Regions from separate parts of the Xanthobacter cornucopiae genome, predicted to be linked through region 2. Evidence: predicted binding sites of a transcription regulator. Region 2 holds the regulator's gene; the other holds the start of a gene.
The links. The regulator PhoB, encoded in region 2, activates phosphate uptake and scavenging genes when phosphate is short. The targets are predictions, from matches to a motif close to TGTCATNNANCTGTCAT.
Positions count from the first base shown of each region.

Region 1: a site for PhoB is predicted at 1,790-1,806, ahead of V5F53_RS12860 (Na/Pi symporter). Genes of this name have one in related genera too.

Region 1 is NZ_CM195531.1:2,916,030-2,926,625, reverse strand. Features, by position in the region: gene V5F53_RS12880 (ABC transporter substrate-binding protein) at 1-17, shown strand, start outside; gene V5F53_RS12875 (GNAT family protein) at 14-697, shown strand; gene V5F53_RS12870 (STAS domain-containing protein) at 928-1,290, shown strand; gene V5F53_RS12865 (ATP-binding protein) at 1,300-1,749, shown strand; gene V5F53_RS12860 (Na/Pi symporter) at 1,970-3,607, shown strand; gene V5F53_RS12855 (STAS domain-containing protein) at 3,597-3,899, shown strand; gene epmA (EF-P lysine aminoacylase EpmA) at 3,941-4,930, opposite strand; gene efp (elongation factor P) at 5,143-5,712, shown strand; gene V5F53_RS12840 (response regulator) at 5,975-6,385, shown strand; gene grpE (nucleotide exchange factor GrpE) at 6,581-7,207, opposite strand; gene hrcA (heat-inducible transcriptional repressor HrcA) at 7,322-8,422, opposite strand; gene rph (ribonuclease PH) at 8,684-9,400, shown strand; gene rdgB (RdgB/HAM1 family non-canonical purine NTP pyrophosphatase) at 9,397-10,032, shown strand; gene hemW (radical SAM family heme chaperone HemW) at 10,029-10,596, shown strand, end outside.
Region 2 is NZ_CM195531.1:3,611,629-3,622,224, reverse strand. Features, by position in the region: gene V5F53_RS16005 (hypothetical protein) at 1-289, opposite strand, end outside; gene V5F53_RS16000 (ATP-binding protein) at 593-1,915, shown strand; gene pstS (phosphate ABC transporter substrate-binding protein PstS) at 2,137-3,177, shown strand; gene pstC (phosphate ABC transporter permease subunit PstC) at 3,434-4,411, shown strand; gene pstA (phosphate ABC transporter permease PstA) at 4,427-5,260, shown strand; gene pstB (phosphate ABC transporter ATP-binding protein PstB) at 5,362-6,186, shown strand; gene phoU (phosphate signaling complex protein PhoU) at 6,206-6,934, shown strand; gene phoB (phosphate regulon transcriptional regulator PhoB) at 7,008-7,709, shown strand; gene V5F53_RS15965 (GcrA family cell cycle regulator) at 7,941-8,477, opposite strand; gene V5F53_RS15960 (aspartate aminotransferase family protein) at 9,077-10,285, shown strand; gene argF (ornithine carbamoyltransferase) at 10,282-10,596, shown strand, end outside.

The DNA of each region.
Region 1 (10,596 bases), 700 kb from region 2:
CGGAAGTGATCACGTGACCATGGCCCTCAGCGCCGCCAGCCCGGCCGTTTCGCTCCGCGCCCGCGACCTCGGCCCGGAGCATCTCGACGCGGTCGAGCATCTGCACCGCCTCGCCGTCGGCCCGGTGGCGCGGCCGGAGATCGTGAAGCCGGAGAGCCGCGCTTATTTCGAAGGCATCCTGTCGGGGCGCGGCCGCGTCGTTGGGCTGCTGGAGGGGGAGCGCCTCGTGGCCTATGGCATCCTGCAGCACGACCACACGCCCGCGGACGGTCCGCACCGCCTGCTGAAGCTGCCTGTGGAAACCGCGGTGGGGCGCCTGGCCGGGGCCTCGGTGCATCCCGACTACAGAGGCCTCGGGTTGCAGCGGCGGGTCATCGCCGAACGGGTGGCCGCGGCGCCGCCGCACATGGTGCTGTTCTCCACCGCCGCGCCGGTCAATGCGCCGAGCTGGTCGAACCTCCTGTCGGGGGGCTTTCCCATCGTCGGCATCGAGCGCTTCTTCGGCGGCTATGCGCGCTATGTGATGGTGCGCGCCGCCGCCGACCACGACCCCGACACGGCCGTGGTGGTCGATCCGCGCGACTTTCCCCGCCAGCAGACGCTGTTCGCCGATGGCTGGCGGGGCTATGCGCGCGCGGTCCTGCCGGGCGGCGAGCCTGGCGTCCTGTTCGCGCGCCCGCGCCCGCCCGGTGCCTGAAGGTGGCCCCGCGCGGGGCGGTCAACGCGGCAGGGCTCCTGACCTTTCGGCCGGGAAAACGCGCCGGGGCAACGCCCTAGCGCTTTTTGCGGTTCTTCGGCGCGGCGAAATGCTCTAGATTGCGCCGCGCGGGGTAAGCGGGAAGCCACACCGCCGCGCCGGTTGATGCGCGGTGGCTCAAATCCGGGTGGTCCAACCTGGGTGGCCCCAAGTTCGAGAGAACCGCGGACATGAAGATCGAGACCTCATCGTTGGCGCCGGACGTCCTGCTCGTCTGCCTGAGCGGCAGGCTCGACATCGCCGGAGCTGCGCAGGTGGAAGGCGAGTTCGGCGCGCAGGCGAGCAAGGCGCGCGTGGTGGTGGTGGACCTGTCGGACACACCGTTCGTCGCCTCGATCGGCATCCGCCTGCTGTTGGCCAATGCCAAGGCGCTCAGCCGGCGAAACGGCAGCATGCTGCTGTGCGGCTGCGACCCGCAGGTGGAGCGCGTGCTGCGCTCGACCGGCGTCGACCAGCTCATCGCCCTGGTGCCCTCGCGCGAGGCGGCGCTGGCCGAGGTGGGCACGATCGCGACCGGCGGCACGGCGACCTGACCGGCGGCCATGACCACGCCCCCCGCAGCCGATACCCTGATTTCTGCGCTGCGGGTCGGCGCGGACATCGCCTCCATCTCCCGGGCGACGTCCTGGCTGGCCGATCTGGCCGAGCGGGAAGGCTGGCCCGGCGCCATGCGATTCGGCCTTGAGCTGAGCCTGGAGGAGGCGCTCACCAACGTCATCTCCTACGGCTTCTCGAGCGCCACCGACGATCCCGCCATCCGCCTGGAGGCGCACCGGCTGGCGGCGGGACGGGTGGCGCTGCGTCTGATCGACAACGGCATCCCCTTCGATCCCACCACCATCGCCGAGCCCGAGGCGGTGGACAGCATCGAGGAGGCCCGGATCGGCGGCCATGGGGTGCAGCTGATGCGCCATTTCCTGGAAAGCCTCGCCTATCGGCGCGAGGGCAACGAGAACCAGCTGACCCTGGTGGCGGCGCCGGCCGCGCCGTAGGCGCGCGGCGGTGTGCCTCGATGTCCCGGTCCCTGGGCGCTGTCGCATGCCTGACATGAGTGGGTGCTAAGCACCGCCCTTTAGTTCAGCGCCGTTTCAAAGACCCTGCGCGCGTTGCGCCCGGGCCCGCACGCGTTCCGCGGCGGGCCGTCGCCGGGGCGCGCGCACGCGGGCGATGCTGGGCCCCGCGTCCGCCGATGGTGAGTTCCAGGATGATTCCATGACGATCTTGGCGGAAATCCTCGCCGGCCTCGGGCTGCTGTTCGTCGGTCTCAAGCTGTTGTCCTCCCACCTCCAGCAGGCGACCGGCCGGGGCGTGCGCCGGCTGCTGCGCGGCGCCACCCGTTCGCCCGTGGCGGGTCTGCTGTCGGGGAGCCTCGCCGGGGCGGCCACCCAGTCGAGCAATGCCGTGGCCATCATCTGCGGCAATCTGGTACGGGGCGGGGTGCTGACCACGCGGGATGCCATCGCCGTGGTGGCGGGCGGCAACGTGGGCACCGCGGCGCTGGTGTTCGTCGCCGCCTTCGATTTTCGGCTGGTGGTGCTGTATTTCCTGGCGCTGGTGGGCTTCGGCTTTCAGTTCCGGCTCGACCGCCGCCCGCCGGGCCGGGAATGGATGGGGGTCGCCCTCGGCCTCGCGCTCGCCCTGCTGGGCCTCGATTTCATCAAGCAGGGGCCGCGTGCTCTGGACCCGGCGGCGCTGTCGGCCCTGGCCGGGGGGCTCGATGTCGGGCTGGCGCCGCTGGTCGGCTTCGCTGCCGGGCTCGCGGCGGCGGCGCTCAGCCAGTCCTCGTCCACGCCTACCATCCTGGTGCTGGCGCTGCTCCAGTCGGGGATGATGGGGCTCGACACCGCCTTCTTCGTGGTGGTGGGGGCGAACCTCGGCTCCGGGCTCGCCACGCTCATCGCCGCCGGCGGGCTGGAGGGCACCGGCCGGCAGCTGTGCTATGTCCATATCCTGGTCAAGGGCCTGGGCTGCCTGCTGATGCTGGCGCTCTGGGGGGGCGTGGCGCTGGCGGGGGCCGATCCGGAGGGCGGGCTCGCCGGCCTCGGTGGAGGGCAGGCCTCGGTCGCCATCTCGCTGCTGTTCCTGGCCCTGCAGGTGGCCGGCGCGGTGCCGGTGGCCATGGCGCGCGGCTGGACCGAGGCGGTGGCCATCCACTTCAGTCCGCCCACCCTGGAGGATGGGGCCTCCCGGCCCCGCTACATCCACGACCGCGCGCTGGAGGCGCCCGCCACCGCCCTCGATCTGTCGGACCGGGAGATCCGCCGGCTGATCCAGCTGCTGCCGACGCTGCTGCCGGATCTGGACATGGCCGAGGCCGGAGGCGCCGGCGAGCGGCTTGCCCTGTGGCGCGGCGCCGCCGCCATCGCCGCCGCCACCGACCAGTTCCTGTCCGATCTCATCGGCCGCGCCATGGAACGCGAGAGCCTCGACATCGCCCTCGGCCAGCAGGGGCTGATGGAGCTGATCCGCCTGCTGCAGGACACGCTGCATGATCTCGCGGAGGTGGTGGAAAGCTACGACGCGGTGCCGCAGCTCGCCTTCAACCTGTCCGAATCGCTGCGGACGATCGTGCTGTCCCTGGCCGACGCCGACAATCCCGACGACTATGAGGTGATCGCCGCCCTCACCGCCGATCGCAGCGAGTTGCTCAACCGCATCCGCCGGGGCCTGGTGGGCGCCTCGCTGGGGAGCGGCGAGGATGCACGGCGCCTCCTGCTCGCCACCAGCCTGTTCGAGCGCGCCACCTGGCTGATCCGCCGGATCGCCGTGGCGTTGCGCCCTGCGGCGAATGACGATAAGCCGGGGGACCAAACGGTGTCCGCGGAGCGGAAAGACATCCATGCACATTGAGCGTGAACAGGTTGATGGCGAGGTGCACCTGAAGGTGGCCGGGCGGCTCGACACCCCCAATGCCAAGCCGTTCGAGACCAGCCTGATGGAAGTGGTCTCCGTGACCGGCGGTCCCATCGTCGTCAATCTCGCCGGGGTGGACTATGTCTCCTCCTCCGGCCTCAGGGCCCTGCTGGTGGCCGGCAAGGCCATGCGCAACGCCAAGCGGCGGCTGGCTCTCACCTCCCTCCAGCCGCAGATCCGCGAGGTGTTCGACATCTCCGGCTTCTCGACCCTGTTCGAGATTTCCTGACCGGCGCGCGGCCGCGCCGGCAACCTTCCCGGTGGTCGTGCTCAGGGCATCGCCACCGGCGCCCACAGTACGTCCTCGATTCGCCGGGCGCCCGCCGCCAGCATCACCAGCCGGTCGAAGCCCATGGCGCAGCCCGCCGCGTCCGGCATCTGTCCCAGCGCCGCGAGAAAGTCCTCGTCCAGCGGATAGCGTTCGCCATAGAGGCGCTCCTTGAGCGCCATCTCATGGTCGAAGCGCCGGCGCTGCTCCTCGGGATCGGTCAGCTCGCCGAAGGCGTTAGCCAGCTCCAGGCCGCACGCATACAGCTCGAACCGCTCGGCGAAGCGGGGATCGTCCGGCTTCGGCCGCGCCAGTGCCGCCTCGCTCAAGGGGTAGTCGCACAGGAAGGTGGGTCGGCCCCGGCCGAGATGGGGCTCGACGCGCTCCACCAGCACTTTCGAGAAGATGTCCGCCCAGCCGTCGTCGGCGGCCACGCGGATGCCCGCCGCCCGCGCCGCCGCCGCCAGCGCCGCCGGATCGGCGGGGGCGCCGGGCGCGGGCAGGGTCGCGGGCAGATCGATGCCGGCATGCCGCGCGAAGGCCTCCGTGAGGGTCAGCCGTTCCGGCTCTGCGAACGGATCGCACACGCTGCCGCGATAGGTGAAGCCATCGACGCCACCGACGTGGGCGGCCAGCCGCAGCAGCTCGGTGCAGTCGGTCATGAGCTGGGCATAGGAAACGCCTGCCCGGTACCACTCCAGCATGGTGAATTCGGGATGGTGCGCCGGGCCGCGCTCGCCATTGCGGAACACGCGGGCCAGCTCGAACAGGCGCGGCTCGCCCGCGGCCAGCAGCTTCTTGGCGGTGAATTCCGGCGAGGTGCGCAGGTGCAGCGTGGCGCGGCGTCCATCGGGCGCGATCAGCTCGGTGGCGAAGGCGTGCAGGTGCGCTTCATTGCCCGGCGACACCTGGAGCACCGGCGTTTCCACCTCGACGAAGTCGCGGTCGAGGAAAAAGGCCCGGGTGGCGGCCGTGATCCGGCTCCGCGCCATGAGGAAGGGGCGCCGATCGGCATGGACCTCGCGGTCCCACCAGGGACTTTGGCCGGAACCAGATACCAATTTCACGGAGAAACGTCCTTCGCAAATGGGTTTGCGCGCCCGAAACCCCGCCGCGAGGGTGGCGCTCGGCGCGAAGATGGGTATGGTGCGGCCCGACGAAGATAAGCGGCACGCCGCCGCGTGAAGTTCAAGGAAGACGCGACGTGGTCAAGGTCATCGCCAGCTCCCTGCGCAAAGGCAATGTGGTCGATATCGACGACAAGCTCTATGTGGTGCTCACCGCCGAGAACATCCATCCCGGCAAGGGCACGCCGGTCACGCAGCTCGACATGCGCCGGATTTCCGATGGCGTGAAGATCTCGGAGCGTTATCGCACCACCGAGCAGGTGGAGCGCGCCTTCGTGGAAGATCGCCCCCATACCTTCCTGTATGAGGATTCGGAGGGCTACACCTTCATGAATCCCGAGAATTTCGAGCAGGTCACGGTCCCCAAGGACGTGATGGGCGACCTGGCGGTCTATCTGCAGGAAGGCATGGAATGCATGCTCTCCACCCATAACGGCAACCCCATCGCCATCGAGCTGCCGGCGCGGGTGACGCTGGAGATCGTGGACACCGAGCCGACCGTGAAGGGGCAGACCGCCTCCTCGTCCTACAAGCCGGCCAGGCTCTCCAATGGCGTGCGCACCATGGTGCCGCCGCACATTGCCGCCGGCACCCGCGTGGTCATCATGACCGCCGACGCCTCCTATGTGGAGCGCGCCAAGGACTGAGGAGGTCGCCCTCCCGCCGCATCCGCCTCCGCCGCGCCGGCGCGCCATGTCGTGCCGGGCGGCATCCTTCGCCTAAAGGTGGAGGGAACTTTCGCCATCGCCGCCCGTTCATCGGGAAAACGGCCGAAGCCGGTCCACAGCCCGCTGACGAATGATCTTCGTCGGCGGATACCGTCCAAGGTCGATGAGATGCCCCCGGATGCGCCCGCGCCGCCGGAGGGCCGGCAAAAGGCATGGGGCGATGGATCTTTCAGGATTGCGGGTGCTTGTCGTCGAAGACGAGTTCCTGGTGGCCCTGGGGCTGGGCGGCGATCTGCGGGCGCTGGGATGCGAGGTGGTGGGGCCGGTGGCCAGCCTGTCGGCGGCCATGGCGGCGGCCCGCCGGGAAGAGCTGGACGCGGCGCTGCTCGATGTCGCCCTGGGTGGAGAAACCGTGTTTCCCGCCGCCGCGGTGCTGGCGGCGCGGGCCGTGCCCTTCGTTTTCTGCTCCGCCTTCACCGGTCGCGAGCGCATGCCGCGCGAGTTCGCCGACCGGCCGCGGGTGTCGAAGCCATTTACGGGCTCCATCGTCGCCGCCGCCCTTGCCAAAGTGCTGGACCATCCGGCGCGCACGTCTGAGCCGGCGCGGTTCGCGGGTTTCGGCACCCTCGCGGCGGCCCGGGACCGGGCTTGAACCGTCCCGGAGCTCACACCCGTTCCATCCCGTGCACGGCCGCATGAGCGGGGCCTTGTCGGGTTCCATCATATCGCCCCGCGAAGGCCCGGAGGGCCACTGCGCGGGCGAGGGCCTCCGGCGGCGCCCGTCGCCCTCCGGCGCGAGCCCTGCCAGGGTTCGCGCCGGGCGCCGATCCTGCCCGTCGGGGTGTCGTCAGGCCTCGTCCTGGGGCTTGGCCTCGACCGGGGCCTCGGCCTTCGGGCCGCCGCGGGCCACGCCCACCAGGGCCGGGCGCAGCACCCGCTCGCCGATGACGTAGCCGGCCTGCACCACCTGCACCACCGTGCCGGCCGGCACCGAGGGGTCCGGCACCTCGAACATGGCCTGATGCAGGTTGGGGTCGAACTTCTCGCCGCGCGGCTCGATGCGGCGGATCTTGTGCTTTTCCAGCGCCTGGCCGAGGCCGCGCTCGGTGATCTCGATGCCTTCCAGCAGCGCCTTCACCGGACCTTCCGCCTTGTCCTTGGTCTCGTCGTCCACCGCCACCAGGGCGCGGGAGAGATCGTCGGCCACGGTCAGGATGTCGCGGGCGAAGGAGGCGATGCCATAGACCTTGGCGTCGGCGATCTCCTTGTCGGCGCGGCGGCGCACGTTCTCCGCCTCGGCGAAGGCGCGCAGGTACTTGTCCTTCAGCCCGGCGATCTCCGCTTCCAGGCGCTCTTTTTCCGCCTGGAGCGAGGGCTGTCCATTGGCTTCGGCGGCATCCGGCGTCCCCGCCGGGTTGAAGGCCGTGTCCTCGATCCCGTCGCCGGTCTCGGGCGCGCGCGTCTGCTCGCTCATCCGGTCTTTCCTTTTTGGCTGGATTTACGCCCCCGATGGGGCCTGCCGTGAGTCACACGGCATATCGGAGCCCGCCGCGCAAAAATCAAGCCTGCGCGATCAGATGTGGTCCCCTCAGGCGCTGTCGCCGCCCGGCGCGCCCAGCACCCGGCTCACCAGGCGTGCGGTGTAGTCCACCATGGGCACGATGCGCCCGTAGTTGAGCCGGGTCGGGCCGATCACGCCCAGCACGCCCACCACCCGGCCCTGGCCGTCGCGATAGGGGGCGACGATGGTCGAGGAGCCGGACAGGGAGAACAGGCGGTTCTCGGAGCCGATGAAGATGCGCAGCGCCTGCGCCTCCTCGGCGCGGCCCAGCAGGTCCACCACCTCGCTCTTGGCCTCGAAATCGTCGAACAGCAGGCGGATGCGCTCCAGGTCCTCCAGGGCGTGGAGGTCCTCCAGCAGCTTGGCCTGCCCGCGCACGATCAGTTTGCGCTCGGCCGGCTCGTCGCCGGACCAGGAGGCGAGCCCCTCCTCCACCACCCGCGCGGTGAGGGCGTCGAGGTCGCGCCGCAGCTCGGCCAGGAGGTTTTCCATCTCCGCCCGCGCCTCGCTCAGGGTGCGTCCGAGAATGTGGGCATTGAGGAAGTTGGTGGCCTCGGCCAGGGCGGAGGCCGGCAGGCCCGGCGGCAGCGCCACCGCGCGGTTCTCCACCTGCCCGTCCTCGGAGACCAGGATCACCAGCGCCCGGCCGGGATCGAGGGTGACGAACTCCACGTGCTTCAGGCGCGGGTCGGTCTTGGTGGCGGTCACCACCCCGGCGCCCCGGGCGAGGCCCGAGAGCAGCCCGGAGGCCTCCTTCAGCACCCCTTCCACGGTGGTGTTCTTGGCGGCGGCCATCACCTGCGTCTCGATATTGGTGCGGTCGCGCTCGTTGACGGCGCCCACCTCCATCAGCGCATCGACGAAGAAGCGCAGGCCGCGTTCCGTGGGCAGGCGTCCGGCGCTGGTGTGGGGGGCATAGATGAGGCCGGCCGCCTCCAGGTCGGCCATCACGTTGCGCACCGAGGCCGGCGACAGCGTCATGGGAATGAGGCGGGACAGGTTGCGCGAGCCCACCGGCTCGCCGGTCGCCAGATAGCTTTCCACGATCTGGCGGAAGATTTCGCGCGCCCGCGCGTCGATCTGCGCCAGCGCGCCGGAACCGATGGACAGGAGGGGGTCGATCGCCACGGGGAACACTCGCCTTCCTTGTGGCCTTCCTTCGGGCCAGTCGCGCGCACCTGCCGCGCGCACCTGCCGCGCGCACCTGCCGCGCGCGCCTGCCGCTGCGGCGGTGGCTTATTATGTGTCGCCTTCCGCCGTCGGCTTCAAGCCCGTTGGCGCGGCGGGTGCGGCGGTGTGCCAGTGCTGTTGCGCCCGCGCCCTTGCGGTTTCGCCCCCGCGCCCCCTAAAAGGAGCGCCCGAAAGCATTCGTACCTGAAGGAAGACACCATGCGCCCCAGCAAACGCGCGAGCAACGAAATGCGCGCCGTTTCCTTTGAACGGGGCGTGATGCGCCACGCGGAGGGCTCCTGCCTCGTCAAGTTCGGCGACACCCATGTGCTGGTGTCCGCCACCCTGGAAGAGCGCCTGCCGCCGTGGCTGAAGGGGCAGGGCCGGGGCTGGGTCACCGCCGAATATTCCATGCTGCCGCGCGCCACCCACGATCGCACCCGGCGCGAATCCACCACCGGGCGCCCCTCCGGACGCACCCAGGAGATCCAGCGGCTGATCGGCCGCTCGCTGCGCTCGGTCACCGACCTCGTGGCCATGGGCGAGAAGCAGATCACCATTGATTGCGACGTCATCCAGGCCGACGGCGGCACCCGCACCGCCTCCATCACCGGCGCCTGGATCGCCCTCTACGATTGCCTCGCCTGGATGCGCGCGCGCTCCATGATCAAGGAGATGCCGCTTCGGCAGCACGTGGCGGCGGTGTCGTGCGGCATTTATGAGGGCACGCCGGTGCTCGACCTCGACTATGCCGAGGATTCGGTGGCCGAGACCGACGCCAATTTCGTCATGACCGGTACCGGCGGCATCGTCGAGATCCAGGGCACCGCCGAGAAAACCCCCTTCTCCCAGGATGAGCTGCTGGCGCTGCTGGGGCTGGCCAAGGGCGGCGTCGACCAGCTGGTGGCGCTGCAGAAGCAGGCCATCGCCGGATGACCCATCGCCTTCTCACCGGGCGGCTGGTGGTCGCCACCCACAATCCCGGCAAGCTCATCGAGATGCGCATGCTGCTGGCGCCGCACGGGGTGGATGCGGTGTCCGCCGGCGAATTGGGCCTGGCCGAGCCGGAGGAGACCGCCGAGACCTTCGAGGGCAACGCCCGGCTGAAGGCGGAGGCGGCCGCCCAGGCGACCGGGCTCCCCGCCTTCGCCGACGATTCGGGGCTGGTGATCGACGCGCTCGGCGGCGCGCCGGGCATCCACACCGCCCGCTGGGCGGGGCCGGACCGCGACTTCGAGGCGGCCATGGAGAAGGTGGAGGCGGAACTGCAGAAGGTGGGCGCGACCCGGCCCGAGCAGCGCCGCGCCCGCTTTGTTTCCGCCTTGTGCATCGCCTGGCCGGACGGACACCTGGAGGAGTTCCAAGGTGTGGTCGAAGGCACGCTGGTGTGGCCACGGCGCGGCGCCAAGGGCTTCGGCTACGATCCCATGTTCGTGCCCGAGGACCACGCCCGCACGTTCGCCGAGATGACGGCGGACGAGAAGCATGCCATGCCGCCCAAGGGCTTCGGCCTGTCGCACCGGGCGCGGGCGTTCCTGAAGCTGTCGCAGGCGGTGCTGAGGGCGTGAGCGCGGACGCGAATACGCCGGCGCCGCCCGCCGCGCGCGCCGCGGATGCAGCGGGGGCGGACGCGGAGGGCGGCTTCGGCGTCTATGTGCATTGGCCGTTCTGCCTCGCCAAGTGCCCCTATTGCGATTTCAATTCGCATGTGCGGAAGGCGGAGCCCGACCAGGCGCGCTTCCTGGCGGCCTACCGGCGCGAGATTGCCCACATGCGGGCCCTCACCGGGCCGCGGCGGGCGGATACGGTCTTCTTCGGCGGCGGCACCCCCTCGCTGATGACGCCGCAGACGGTGGCGGGCATTCTCGAGGCCATCGATGCGGCATGGCCGCTCGCCGCCGGCGCCGAGGTGACGCTGGAGGCTAACCCCACCTCGGTGGAGGCCACGCGCTTCCATGGCTATCGGGCGGCGGGGGTCAACCGGGTATCGCTGGGCGTGCAGGCGCTGGAGGACGGCGACCTGAAGGGCCTCGGCCGCATGCATACGGTGGACGAGGCGTTGGCCGCCGTGGCCATCGCCCGCGCCGCCTTCGAGCGGGTGTCGTTCGATCTCATCTACGCCCGCCCCCGCC
Region 2 (10,596 bases):
CCATCTTCGGCAAATTGGGCGCCAGCATCACCATGCGGCGGGCCTTGAGGTCGATGATGCCGACCACGCTGCCGGGCACTTCCGGCTTGCTCACCTCCACCCGCATCCGTCCCTGGCTGTGGGAGAGGTCCATGGTGGCGCCGCGCGGCAGGCTGGCCTTGAGGCTGAAATCGGCGGTGGGCAGGGGCAGCGGGTCGGCCACGGCGGAGCCCAGCCCGAGACACAGCCCGAGACCCATTCCCGCGAGGGTGGTGCCGCCCGCTGCCCGAAATACTCGCATCGCCGCCATGAGGACCTCCCTTTCCGGACGTGTCATAGCAGACGCGCTCCTGTCGTCCGGTAACATCGGGCGCGTGTTCGTTCACATTACGTCACGCTATCGCATCGGGCACGTGGCGGCGCGGGCTCGCCCGGACGGGCGAAGTGTCGTAATGCCTTCGCGCTGCCCGGCGAACATGGCCGTTCCGACCTGGGCGGGGCGATGATTCGCCGCCGACCCGGACAGGCCGCGTCTCCCTCGCCGGCCATCGCGGGGCGAGGTGCCGGGCGTGGCGCGGGCGCCTCGCGCGCCGAGGGGCGGCAGGGAGGGGCCATGAACGCGCAGGACCGGAGCTTGCAGGAAAGGCGCGCACCCCCCGGGGGCGGTGCCCTGGGGGGCGACCGGCCCCGCCGGTTGTTGGTGCTGGCGGCGCTCGTGCTGGGGGCGGTCGGGGTCGGCTTTCAATGGCTCGATCCGCTGCTGGGCCTGGTCTTAGGCGGACTGCTGGCGCTTGCCGCGGCATGGCCGTCGCCGGTTGCCGAGCCGGCGCCGATCGTGGAGACGCCGCCGCCCGCGCCGCCGGCCCGTGGCGACGCCAAGGTCGAGGCGGTGGTCCGCGCGCTGCCGGAGCCGGCTCTGCTGCTGACCCCCGAGGGGGAGATCGTGACCGCCAATGCCCGGGTGGCCCTGGCCATCGGCCCGGCGCGGGTCGGCGATCCGCTGTCGTTCCTGGTGCGGGTTCCGGAGGTGCTGGACGCGGTGCGGGCCGCCGCCACCGACGGGCTGTCGCGCCGGGTGGAGTTCGCCGAGCGCGTGCCCCTCGATCGCTGGCTCGAGGCCCATGTGGTGCCGCTGCATCTGGATGCGGGCGCGGCGCGCCGGCCGGCGACGGCGCCGGACGCGGTGCTGCTGACCTTCCGCGATCTGACCCAGCAACGCCGGGTGGAGCAGATGCGGGCCGATTTCGTCGCCAATGCCAGCCATGAGCTGCGCACGCCGCTGGCCTCCCTGTCGGGCTTCATCGAAACCCTGCAGGGGCCGGCCCGGAACGACGCCGCCGCGCGCGACCGGTTCCTCGCCATCATGGTGGCCCAGGCGCGGCGCATGTCGCGGCTGATCGACGATCTGCTCTCTCTGTCGCGCATCGAGCTGAACGCCCACGTGCAGCCGGAGACCACCCTGGAGCTGTCGGGGATCGTCACCCATGTCTGCGACACCCTCTCGCCGCTGGCCGCCGACCGGGGGGTGGCGCTGGAGGTCAGGCGCGAGGCCGCGCGGCTGCCGGTGCGCGGCGATCGCGACGAGCTCATCCGCCTGTTCGAGAACCTGGTGGAGAATGCCTTGAAGTACGGCGCCGGCGGCGGGGCGGTGCAGGTGACGCTGGGCGAGGAGCCCGGCCCGCGGGGCCCGGTGGCGGTGGTGTCGGTGCGGGATTTCGGCCCCGGGATCGCCCCCGAGCACCTGCCGCGCCTCACCGAGCGCTTCTATCGGGTGGACGTGGCGGCCAGCCGCGACCAGGGCGGAACCGGGCTCGGGCTGGCCATCGTGAAGCATATCGTGGCCCGCCATCGCGGCCGGCTGTCGATCGACAGCACCCTCGGCGCTGGCGCGACTTTTACGGTGCGGCTGGATCTTTCGCCGGATCAGAAAAAATAATGACGAAAAAACAAGGGCCTGTATTGTCATAGGCGCGTCATGTCGTGGTCATAGAACCTTGGCGCGAACGGACTAGAAGTCCGTAGCCCAGTGTTGCGTCACGGCCGGGGTCGCAAGCGCGCCGCGCATGAACATCCGCTGTCCGCGGCGGATGGGGATCGCGGGTGCGAATGGATCGCCGGGGTCGTCGGGCAGCAATGACATTGGTAAGGAGAGAAATCGTGAAGCTCACCACTGCTCTCGGCGCTTTCGCCGTGGCCGGCATGATGTTCGCCGGCAGCGCTCAGGCCGTCGATTTTACCGGCGCTGGCGCCTCCTTCCCGGCGCCCGTCTACCAATCCTGGGGCGCGAAGTTCAAGGAGAAGACCGGCAACGCGCTGAACTACCAGTCCATCGGCTCGGGCGGCGGTCAGAACCAGATCATCAACCGCACCGTGGACTTCGGCGCCTCCGACGCCACCGTGCCGGGCGAGAAGCTCGCCGCCAGCAAGCTGCTGCAATTCCCCACCGTGATCGGCTCGGTGGTCGCCACCGTCAACCTCGACGGCATCGCCACCAACCAGCTCAAGCTGACCGGCGCGGTGCTGGCCGACATCTATCTCGGCAAGATCACCAAGTGGGACGACAAGGTCATCGCCGATCTCAATCCCGGCGTGAAGCTGCCGTCGCAGGCCATCGTTCCGGTGTATCGCTCGGATTCCTCGGGCACCACCGCCATCTTCACCTCCTACCTCTCGGCCGTGAGCCCCGAGTGGAAGTCCAAGGTCGGCTCGGCCACCTCGGTGCAGTGGCCGGTCGGCGCTGGCGCCAAGGGCAATGAGGGCGTCACCGGCAACGTGAAGAACACCAAGGGTGGCGTGGGCTACGTGGAGTTCATCTACGCCGCCGCGAACAACCTGGTGGTCACCCAGCTCCAGAACAAGGCTGGCAAGTTCGTGTCGCCGGAGACCAAGGCGTTCGAGGCCGCCGCCGCCGCCGCCGACTGGGACAATGCGAAGGACTTCGCCGCGTCCATGATCGACGCTCCGGCCGAGGCTGCCTGGCCGATCGTCAGCCCCACTTACGTGCTGCTGCCCAAGGACCCCAAGAACGTCGAGACCTCGCGCGTGACCATGGAGTTCTTCTCCTGGGCCTACGGCAAGGAAGGCCGTGAGATCGCTGAGAAGCTGCATTACATCCCGCTGCCGGAAGCGGTGGTGAAGCGGGTCGAGGAAGCCTTCCGCAAGGAAATCCTGACCCCCGAAGGCAAGCCGGTGCGCTGATCCGCGTGTTCTGACGAAGGTTATCCCTGTCCGCGCCAGGCGCGGGCAGGGACAGGCGACGGGGCGCGGTCGTGCTGGTCCGCCGTGTCGCCATCCGCCGCCGGGCTCCGGTCCGGCGCGGCAGGTTCCGGCGGGTCGCCTGCGGGCGCGGCCGGGCGCGGACCGGCACGGAAAATGTCATGCGGCCCGGCATTCGGGGGCGCAGCTGTGTGGTTGCAACTCAGGGCGCGCCGGGGTGCGCGGGGATGGGCATCAGATGGACGCGACGATGGACGGTATGGGGACGGCTCCGGTCGAGCCCATCAGCAAGGCGAAGGGCACGGGCAGGATCTCCGATCCGGTCTTCGTCGCCCTGCTGTGGGCGAGCGGCATCTTCGTCCTGATCCTGCTTGGCCTCATCATCGCCGAGCTGTTCTCCGGCGGCCTGCCGGCGCTTCAGCACTTCGGTATCGACTTCATCTGGACCGCCAGCTGGAACCCGGTGACCGAGAATTACGGCGCCCTGGTGATGATCTACGGCACGCTGTTCAGCGCCGTGATCGCCGTCGTGGTGGCGCTGCCCCTGTCGTTCGGCATCGCCTTTTTCCTGACCGAGATCGCGCCCCAGCAGCTCAAGCGGCCGGTCGGCGTGGCGGTGCAGCTGCTCGCCGCGGTGCCTTCCATCATCTACGGCATGTGGGGCTTCTTCGTGATCGTGCCGCTGATGGCGGCCTATGTGCAGCCTCCGTTGATCGACACCCTGGGCCAGCTGCCGGTGCTCGGCCTCCTGTTCCAGGGGCCGCCGCTGGGCTCCGGCATGCTCACCGCCGGCCTCATCCTGGCGGTGATGATCCTGCCCTTCATCACGGCCATGTTCGTGGAGACGCTGGAATCGGTTCCCGCCATGCTGAAGGAATCCGCCTACGGCGTCGGCGCCACCACCTACGAGGTGTACAAGAACGTGTCGGTGCCCTACGGCCGCACGGCCATGGTGGGCGCCATCATGCTTGGTCTCGGCCGCGCCCTGGGTGAAACCATGGCGGTCACCTTCGTGATCGGCAATGCCACGCGCCTGTCGGCCTCCCTGTTCGCGCCCGGCGCCACCATCGCCTCCACCATCGCCAACGAATTTCCTGAGGCGCCGCTCGGCTCGCTGAAGCTCACCTCGCTGCTGCAGCTCGGCTTCATCCTGTTCGTCATCTCGTTCATCGTGCTGGCTCTGTCCCGGGCGCTCGTGCGCTCGCGGATGGACTGAGCCGGGGGGACCACAATGGCTTCGCTCGCCGCCCGCCGCGCCAAGGACAATCTGGTCAAGGCCCTGTCCACGGGCTTCGCGGTCTTCGCTCTGTTCCTGCTCGCCTGGATCCTGTGGACCCTGCTCGCCCGCGGCCTGCCGGCGCTCAGCCTCACGGTGTTCACCAATGTCACCGCCCCTCCCGGGCAGAGTGGCGGTCTCGCCAACGCCATCATCGGCTCGCTGATCCAGGTCGGCATCGCGGTGGCCATTGGCGCGCCCATCGGCATCTTCGCCGGGACCTTCCTGGCAGAGAACGGCCGCGGCACGCGGATTGCCTCCGCCACCCGGTTCGTGAACGACATCCTGCTGTCGGCCCCCTCGATCCTGGTCGGCCTGTTCATCTATACCCTGCTGGTGGTGCCGCTGGGCGGCTTCTCCGGCTGGGCCGGCGCGCTGGCGCTCGCCATCCTGGTGATCCCGGTGGTGGTGCGCACCACCGAGGACATGCTGAACCTGGTGCCGGTGGGCCTGCGCGAGGCCGCCTTCGCCCTCGGCGCGCCCCAGTGGAAGGTGGTGATGTTCATCACCTGGCGGGCGGCGCGGGCCGGCATCGTCACCGGCCTGCTGCTCGCCATCGCCCGTGCGGCGGGCGAAACGGCGCCGTTGCTGTTCACCTCGCTCGGCAACAACTCCATGTCGCTGGATCTCAGCAAGCCCATGGCCAGCCTGCCGGTGGCGATCTACCAGTATGCCGGCAGCCCGTTCGATGACTGGGTGGCCCTGGCCTGGGCCGGCGCGCTGCTGATCACGGTGGGCGTGCTGGTGCTCAACGTGGCCTCGCGCCTGGTGCTGTCGCGCGGCCACTGACCTGGGCGCGCCGCCGATGCCGCCCGGCGCCCTTGGCGCCGGGTCACAGAACATCTCCAGCCCGGCTGGCTCCGGGACATCCAATTTCAAGTGAGGCTCAGATGACGTCTGCGGTCGATCCCACCCTCAGCATCGCCACTTCGGTCGCGGCCCGGCCGGACACGCCGCCGGCGCCGGTCAAGCTCAAGGTGGAGAACCTGCAATTCTACTATGGCCAGGGCCATGCGCTGAAGAACATCAATTTCGATATTCCCGAGAAGCGCGTGACCGCCATGATCGGCCCGTCGGGCTGCGGCAAGTCCACGCTGCTGCGCGTGTTCAACCGCATGTACGACCTCTATCCCGGCCAGCGCGCCGAGGGGCAGGTGCTGTTCGATGGCGTGAACATCATCGGCAAGGAGCTGGACTCCACCGTGGTGCGCACCCGCATCGGCATGGTGTTCCAGAAGCCGACGCCCTTCCCCATGTCCATCTATGACAACATCGCCTTCGGCGTGAAGCTGCACGAGCGGCTGAACAAGGCGCAGATGGACGAGCGCGTCGAATGGTGCCTGCGCAAGGCGGCCATCTGGGACGAAACCAAGGATCGCCTGCACACGTCGGCGCTGGGCATGTCCGGCGGCCAGCAGCAGCGCCTGTGCATCGCTCGCACCATCGCGGTGAAGCCCGAAGTGATCCTGCTCGACGAGCCGACCTCGGCGCTGGATCCCATCTCCACCTCGAAGATCGAGGACCTCATCGACGAGCTGAAGCGCGACTTCACCATCGTCATCGTCACCCATAACATGCAGCAGGCGGCGCGCTGCGCCGACAATACCGCCTTCTTCTATCTCGGCGAACTGATCGAAGTGGCGCCTTCGGACGTGATCTTCACCAATCCGAAGGAAATCAAGACCCGCGATTACATCACCGGCCGCTTCGGCTGAGGGGAGAGGAATGCTTCAGATGCCCGACCATACCGTGACGTCGTTCGACGTCGAGCTCAAGGAAATCGGCCGCAAGGTCGTGGAGATGGGAGGCCAGGCCGAGCGCCTGGTGGCGGACAGCGTCACCGCCCTCATCAAGCGCGACGCGGTGCTGGCCCAGAAGGTGGTGGGTCTCGACGCCGTTGTCGACCAGGTGCAGCGGGACATCGAGGACAAGGCGGTGCTGGTCATCGCCAAGCGCCAGCCGGTGGCCTCCGACCTGCGCGAGATCGTGGCCGCGATCCGCATCGCCAACGACATCGAGCGCATCGGTGACCTGGCCAAGAACGTCGGCAAGCGCGTCATCGCCATCGAGGGCGAGTACCATCCGCAGCAGCTGGTGCGCGGCGTGGAGCACATGTCGGAACTCGTGCTGGAGCAGCTCAAGGAGGTACTCGACGCCTATGCCGGCCGCAACGAGGCCAAGGCGCTGGACGTGTGGGGCCGCGACGACGCCATCGACACCATGTACACTTCGCTGTTCCGCGAGCTTCTGACCTATATGATGGAAGATCCGCGCAACATCTCGGTGTGCACGCATCTCCTGTTCTGCGCCAAGAATATCGAGCGCATGGGGGATCATGCGACAAACATCGCCGAGGTCGTATACTACATGGTCACCGGACAGGTGCTGCCCGAAAGCCGGCCGAAGGCCGATGCATCGAGCGATACCACCGTGGCCTTCCCCGGCCGCACGGTACAGGGCTGACACGGGGCCGCTGGAGCGGCCACCGCCGATCCGGCGGCTCGACGATAGGGGTGTGGGACATGGGTGAAGTTCTGTGCCGGCGCGCATTCTGATCGTCGAGGACGAGGAGCCTCTGACCCTCCTGCTTCGGTACAACCTGGAGTCGGAGGGCTATGCGGTCGAGAATGTCGGGCGCGGCGACGATGCCGAGACGCGACTGCGGGAGAGCGTGCCGGATCTGGTCATCCTCGACTGGATGCTGCCGGGCCTGTCGGGCATCGAATTGTGCCGGCGCCTGCGGACCCGGCCGGAGACCGAGCGCCTCCCCGTCATCATGCTGACGGCACGCGGAGAGGAGACCGAGCGGGTGCGCGGTCTGGCGACCGGCGCCGACGATTATGTGGTCAAGCCGTTCTCTGTGCCGGAGCTGGTGGCGCGGGTGCGGGCCCTGTTGCGGCGGGCCAAGCCCGAGCACGTGGCGACCCTGTTGCGGGCCGGCGACATCGAGCTGGACCGGGAGACCCATCGGGTGCACCGGGCCGGGCGCGAGGTGCATCTCGGTCCGACCGAGTTCCGCTTGCTGGAATTCCTGATGCAGAGCCCCGGCCGGGTGTTCTCGCGGGAGCAACTGCTGGATGGGGTGTGGGGCCAGGACGTCTATATCGACGAGCGCACGGTGGACGTGCACGTCGGCCGCCTGCGCAAGGCCATCAACCGTGGTCGCCAGTCGGACCCGATCCGCACCGTGCGGGGGGCGGGCTACTCGTTCAACGAGATGTTCGCACGCGCCCATTGATGGCGCGGCCGTCCGGGCGCGGCCGTCGACGGGACCGCCGAGTGTTCCGTGCCCTGGGCGAGGAGGCGGGCCGGCGGATGCGATGGCCCCCCGACGGCGCGGTGTCTTTGCCATTCGGTGAGGGTCTAGACGAAAACGGCCGCGGGCGATGTCGCCTGCGGCCGTCTTGGTATGCCTCCCGCCCTTCAGAGCGACGCGGCCGCAGCTGCGTCGCTCCGAAGCCGACGGGTCTCAAAGATAGGCGAGGCGCCGGTCGCGCCGCCGGTCCTGGACCGGCTGGTAGGCAATGCGGGCGTGCTGGGTGCAATAGGGCATGCCCGGATTGCTTTTCGCGCCGCAGAAGTAAAAGCTCTCCGTCCCGGGCTCGCCCAGGGGCCAGCGGCAGGTGCTTTCGGTCAGGTTCATGATGGTGCAACGCTGCGCCATCGGCACCACATTGCCGCTCACCTGCGGAACCGGAGCCGGAGCGGGAGCCTCCTCCGGCAGGTCGTCGAATTCCGCCGCGAGCGCAGTGTTGCCCTGCGTGGCCGGGCGCTGCGGACGCGACGGGTCGCGGGGCGCCTCGGGACGTCCGCCGGGCCGCGTCTGCTGCTGGGGGCGGGTCGGCGCGGTTGCCGTCTTGGCCCGGCCCGACAGGCCGAGCCGATGCACCTTGCCGATCACCGCGTTGCGGGTGATGTCTCCAAGTTCATTCGCAATCTGGCTCGCGGAGAGGCCTTCGCTCCAGAGCTTCTTCAAGAGTTCGACGCGCTCGTCATTCCAGCTCATCGCTCTTCTCCAATTTGCCGCATCTTGCCGGCGCCGGCTCAATGCGGCGCCGCGTCGACACCTCACCGGCAGCACCGCCATGCTGCCGCAGATGTCCCGGACTCCCTTCCCGAGCCCTCATGCGCCGCGCATGGGGAAGGTTAACAACCCATAGGTCCCAGGAAGCTTGATCGCACGAGATATCGTAGGCGATGGAGGCTACGCTACAATATGGGCTTTCGGCGCGACAGAGTCGGTTAACATTCGCCGGTCGTTTTCCCCAGATCGTTGCCCGTCTGCACCATTTCGCGCGGGAGCTTCCGGCGTGGTGCTCTGATCGGTTGACCTCGCGCGCGCGATCATTAGTATGATCTTCGTCGGGCCGCTCCCCCCGCTGGGGCGGCCCTTTTTAATTCTCGCCTGCCCGGACCCCTGTTCAGGGATCTTGACGGTCCCTGGGTCGAGGTGTCCGGTTGTCCCGCACGACGCGGGGCGCCCCAAGGGCCGATCGCGCGGGGGAAGTCTCTTTTCCCACGAGACCTTGGCTCGCAACCAGGAGTGGAGGCGTCGTTCGCGCCCGGTGGTTCGTCGCCGGGCGGACGCGTTTTCAGGAGGATCACGTGATCACCGCCGTTCTGCCGACCTATGCGCGCATCGACCTCGAGTTCGAGCGGGGAGAGGGCTGCTGGCTCGTCACGACGGACGGGCGACGTTTCCTGGATTTCACCGCCGGCATCGCGGTGAACGTGCTCGGCCACGCCCACCCCTATCTGGTGGAGGCCCTGAGCGCTCAGGCGCAGAAGCTCTGGCACACCTCGAACCTGTTCCGTATTCCCGGTGGCGAGGCCCTGGCCGCGCGCCTGTCCGCAGTCACCTTCGCGGATACCATGTTCTTCACCAATTCCGGTGCGGAAGCGCTGGAGTGCGCCATCAAGATGGCGCGGAAATACCAGTTCGCGAACGGTAATCCTGAGAAGAACCGCATCATCACCTTCCAGGGCGCGTTCCATGGCCGGACGCTGGCGACCATTTCCGCCGGCGGAAATGCCAAGTATCTGGAAGGTTTCGAGCCGGCGCTGCCGGGCTTCGATCAGGTTCCGTTCGGGGACCTCGATGCGGTCAAGGCGGCGGTCACGCCTTATACCGGCGCCATCCTCCTGGAGCCGGTGCAGGGCGAAGGTGGCGTGCGGGTGCCACCCGACAGCTTCCTGAAGGGGCTGCGCGCGCTCGCCGACGAGAAGGGCCTGCTGCTGGTGCTGGACGAGGTGCAATCCGGTGTCGGTCGCACCGGCAAGCTGTTCGCCCACGAATGGTCCGGCGTCACCCCCGACATCATGGCGGTGGCCAAGGGCATCGGCGGCGGCTTCCCGATGGGGGCATGCCTTGCCACCGAGAACGCGGCCAAGGGCATGACCTTGGGGACGCATGGCTCGACCTATGGCGGCAATCCGCTCGCCATGGCGGTGGGTAATGCGGTGCTGGACCTGGTTCTGGCGGAGGGCTTCCTTGATCATGTGAACGCCATTTCCTCCCGGCTCCAGCAGAAGCTCGGGGCGGTGGTGGCGAGCCATCCCGCGGTGCTGGAGGAGGTGCGCGGGCAGGGCCTGCTGCTCGGCCTCAAGGCGCGGGTTCCCGCCGGCGACCTGGTGACGGCCCTGCGGGACGAAGGGCTGCTCGCCCCCGGCGCGGCCGATAACGTGGTGCGGCTGCTGCCGCCGCTGGTGGTCTCGGAGGCGGAGGCGGACTTGGCCGTGGAGAAGATCGAGGCCGCGTGTGTGCGGCTGGAGGCGGGCCTGGCTCTTGCTCCGGTCAAGGGAGCTGCGGAATGACGGGGAATGGCGTGCGTCATTTTCTCGACCTGTCGGAGATCCCGGCGGCCGAGCTGCGCCGGGTGCTGGAGGTCTCCAAGGAACTGAAGGCCAGGCGCAAGGCGGGGGAGGCGGAACGCCCCCTTGCCGGCAAGACCCTGGCCATGGTGTTCGACAAGCCCTCCACGCGCACCCGTGTGTCGTTCGATGTCGCCATGCGGCAGCTCGGCGGCGAGACCATCATGCTCACCGGCCAGGAAATGCAGCTCGGGCGCGGCGAGACCATCGCCGATACCGCCCGGGTGCTGTCGCGGTTCGTGGACGCCATCATG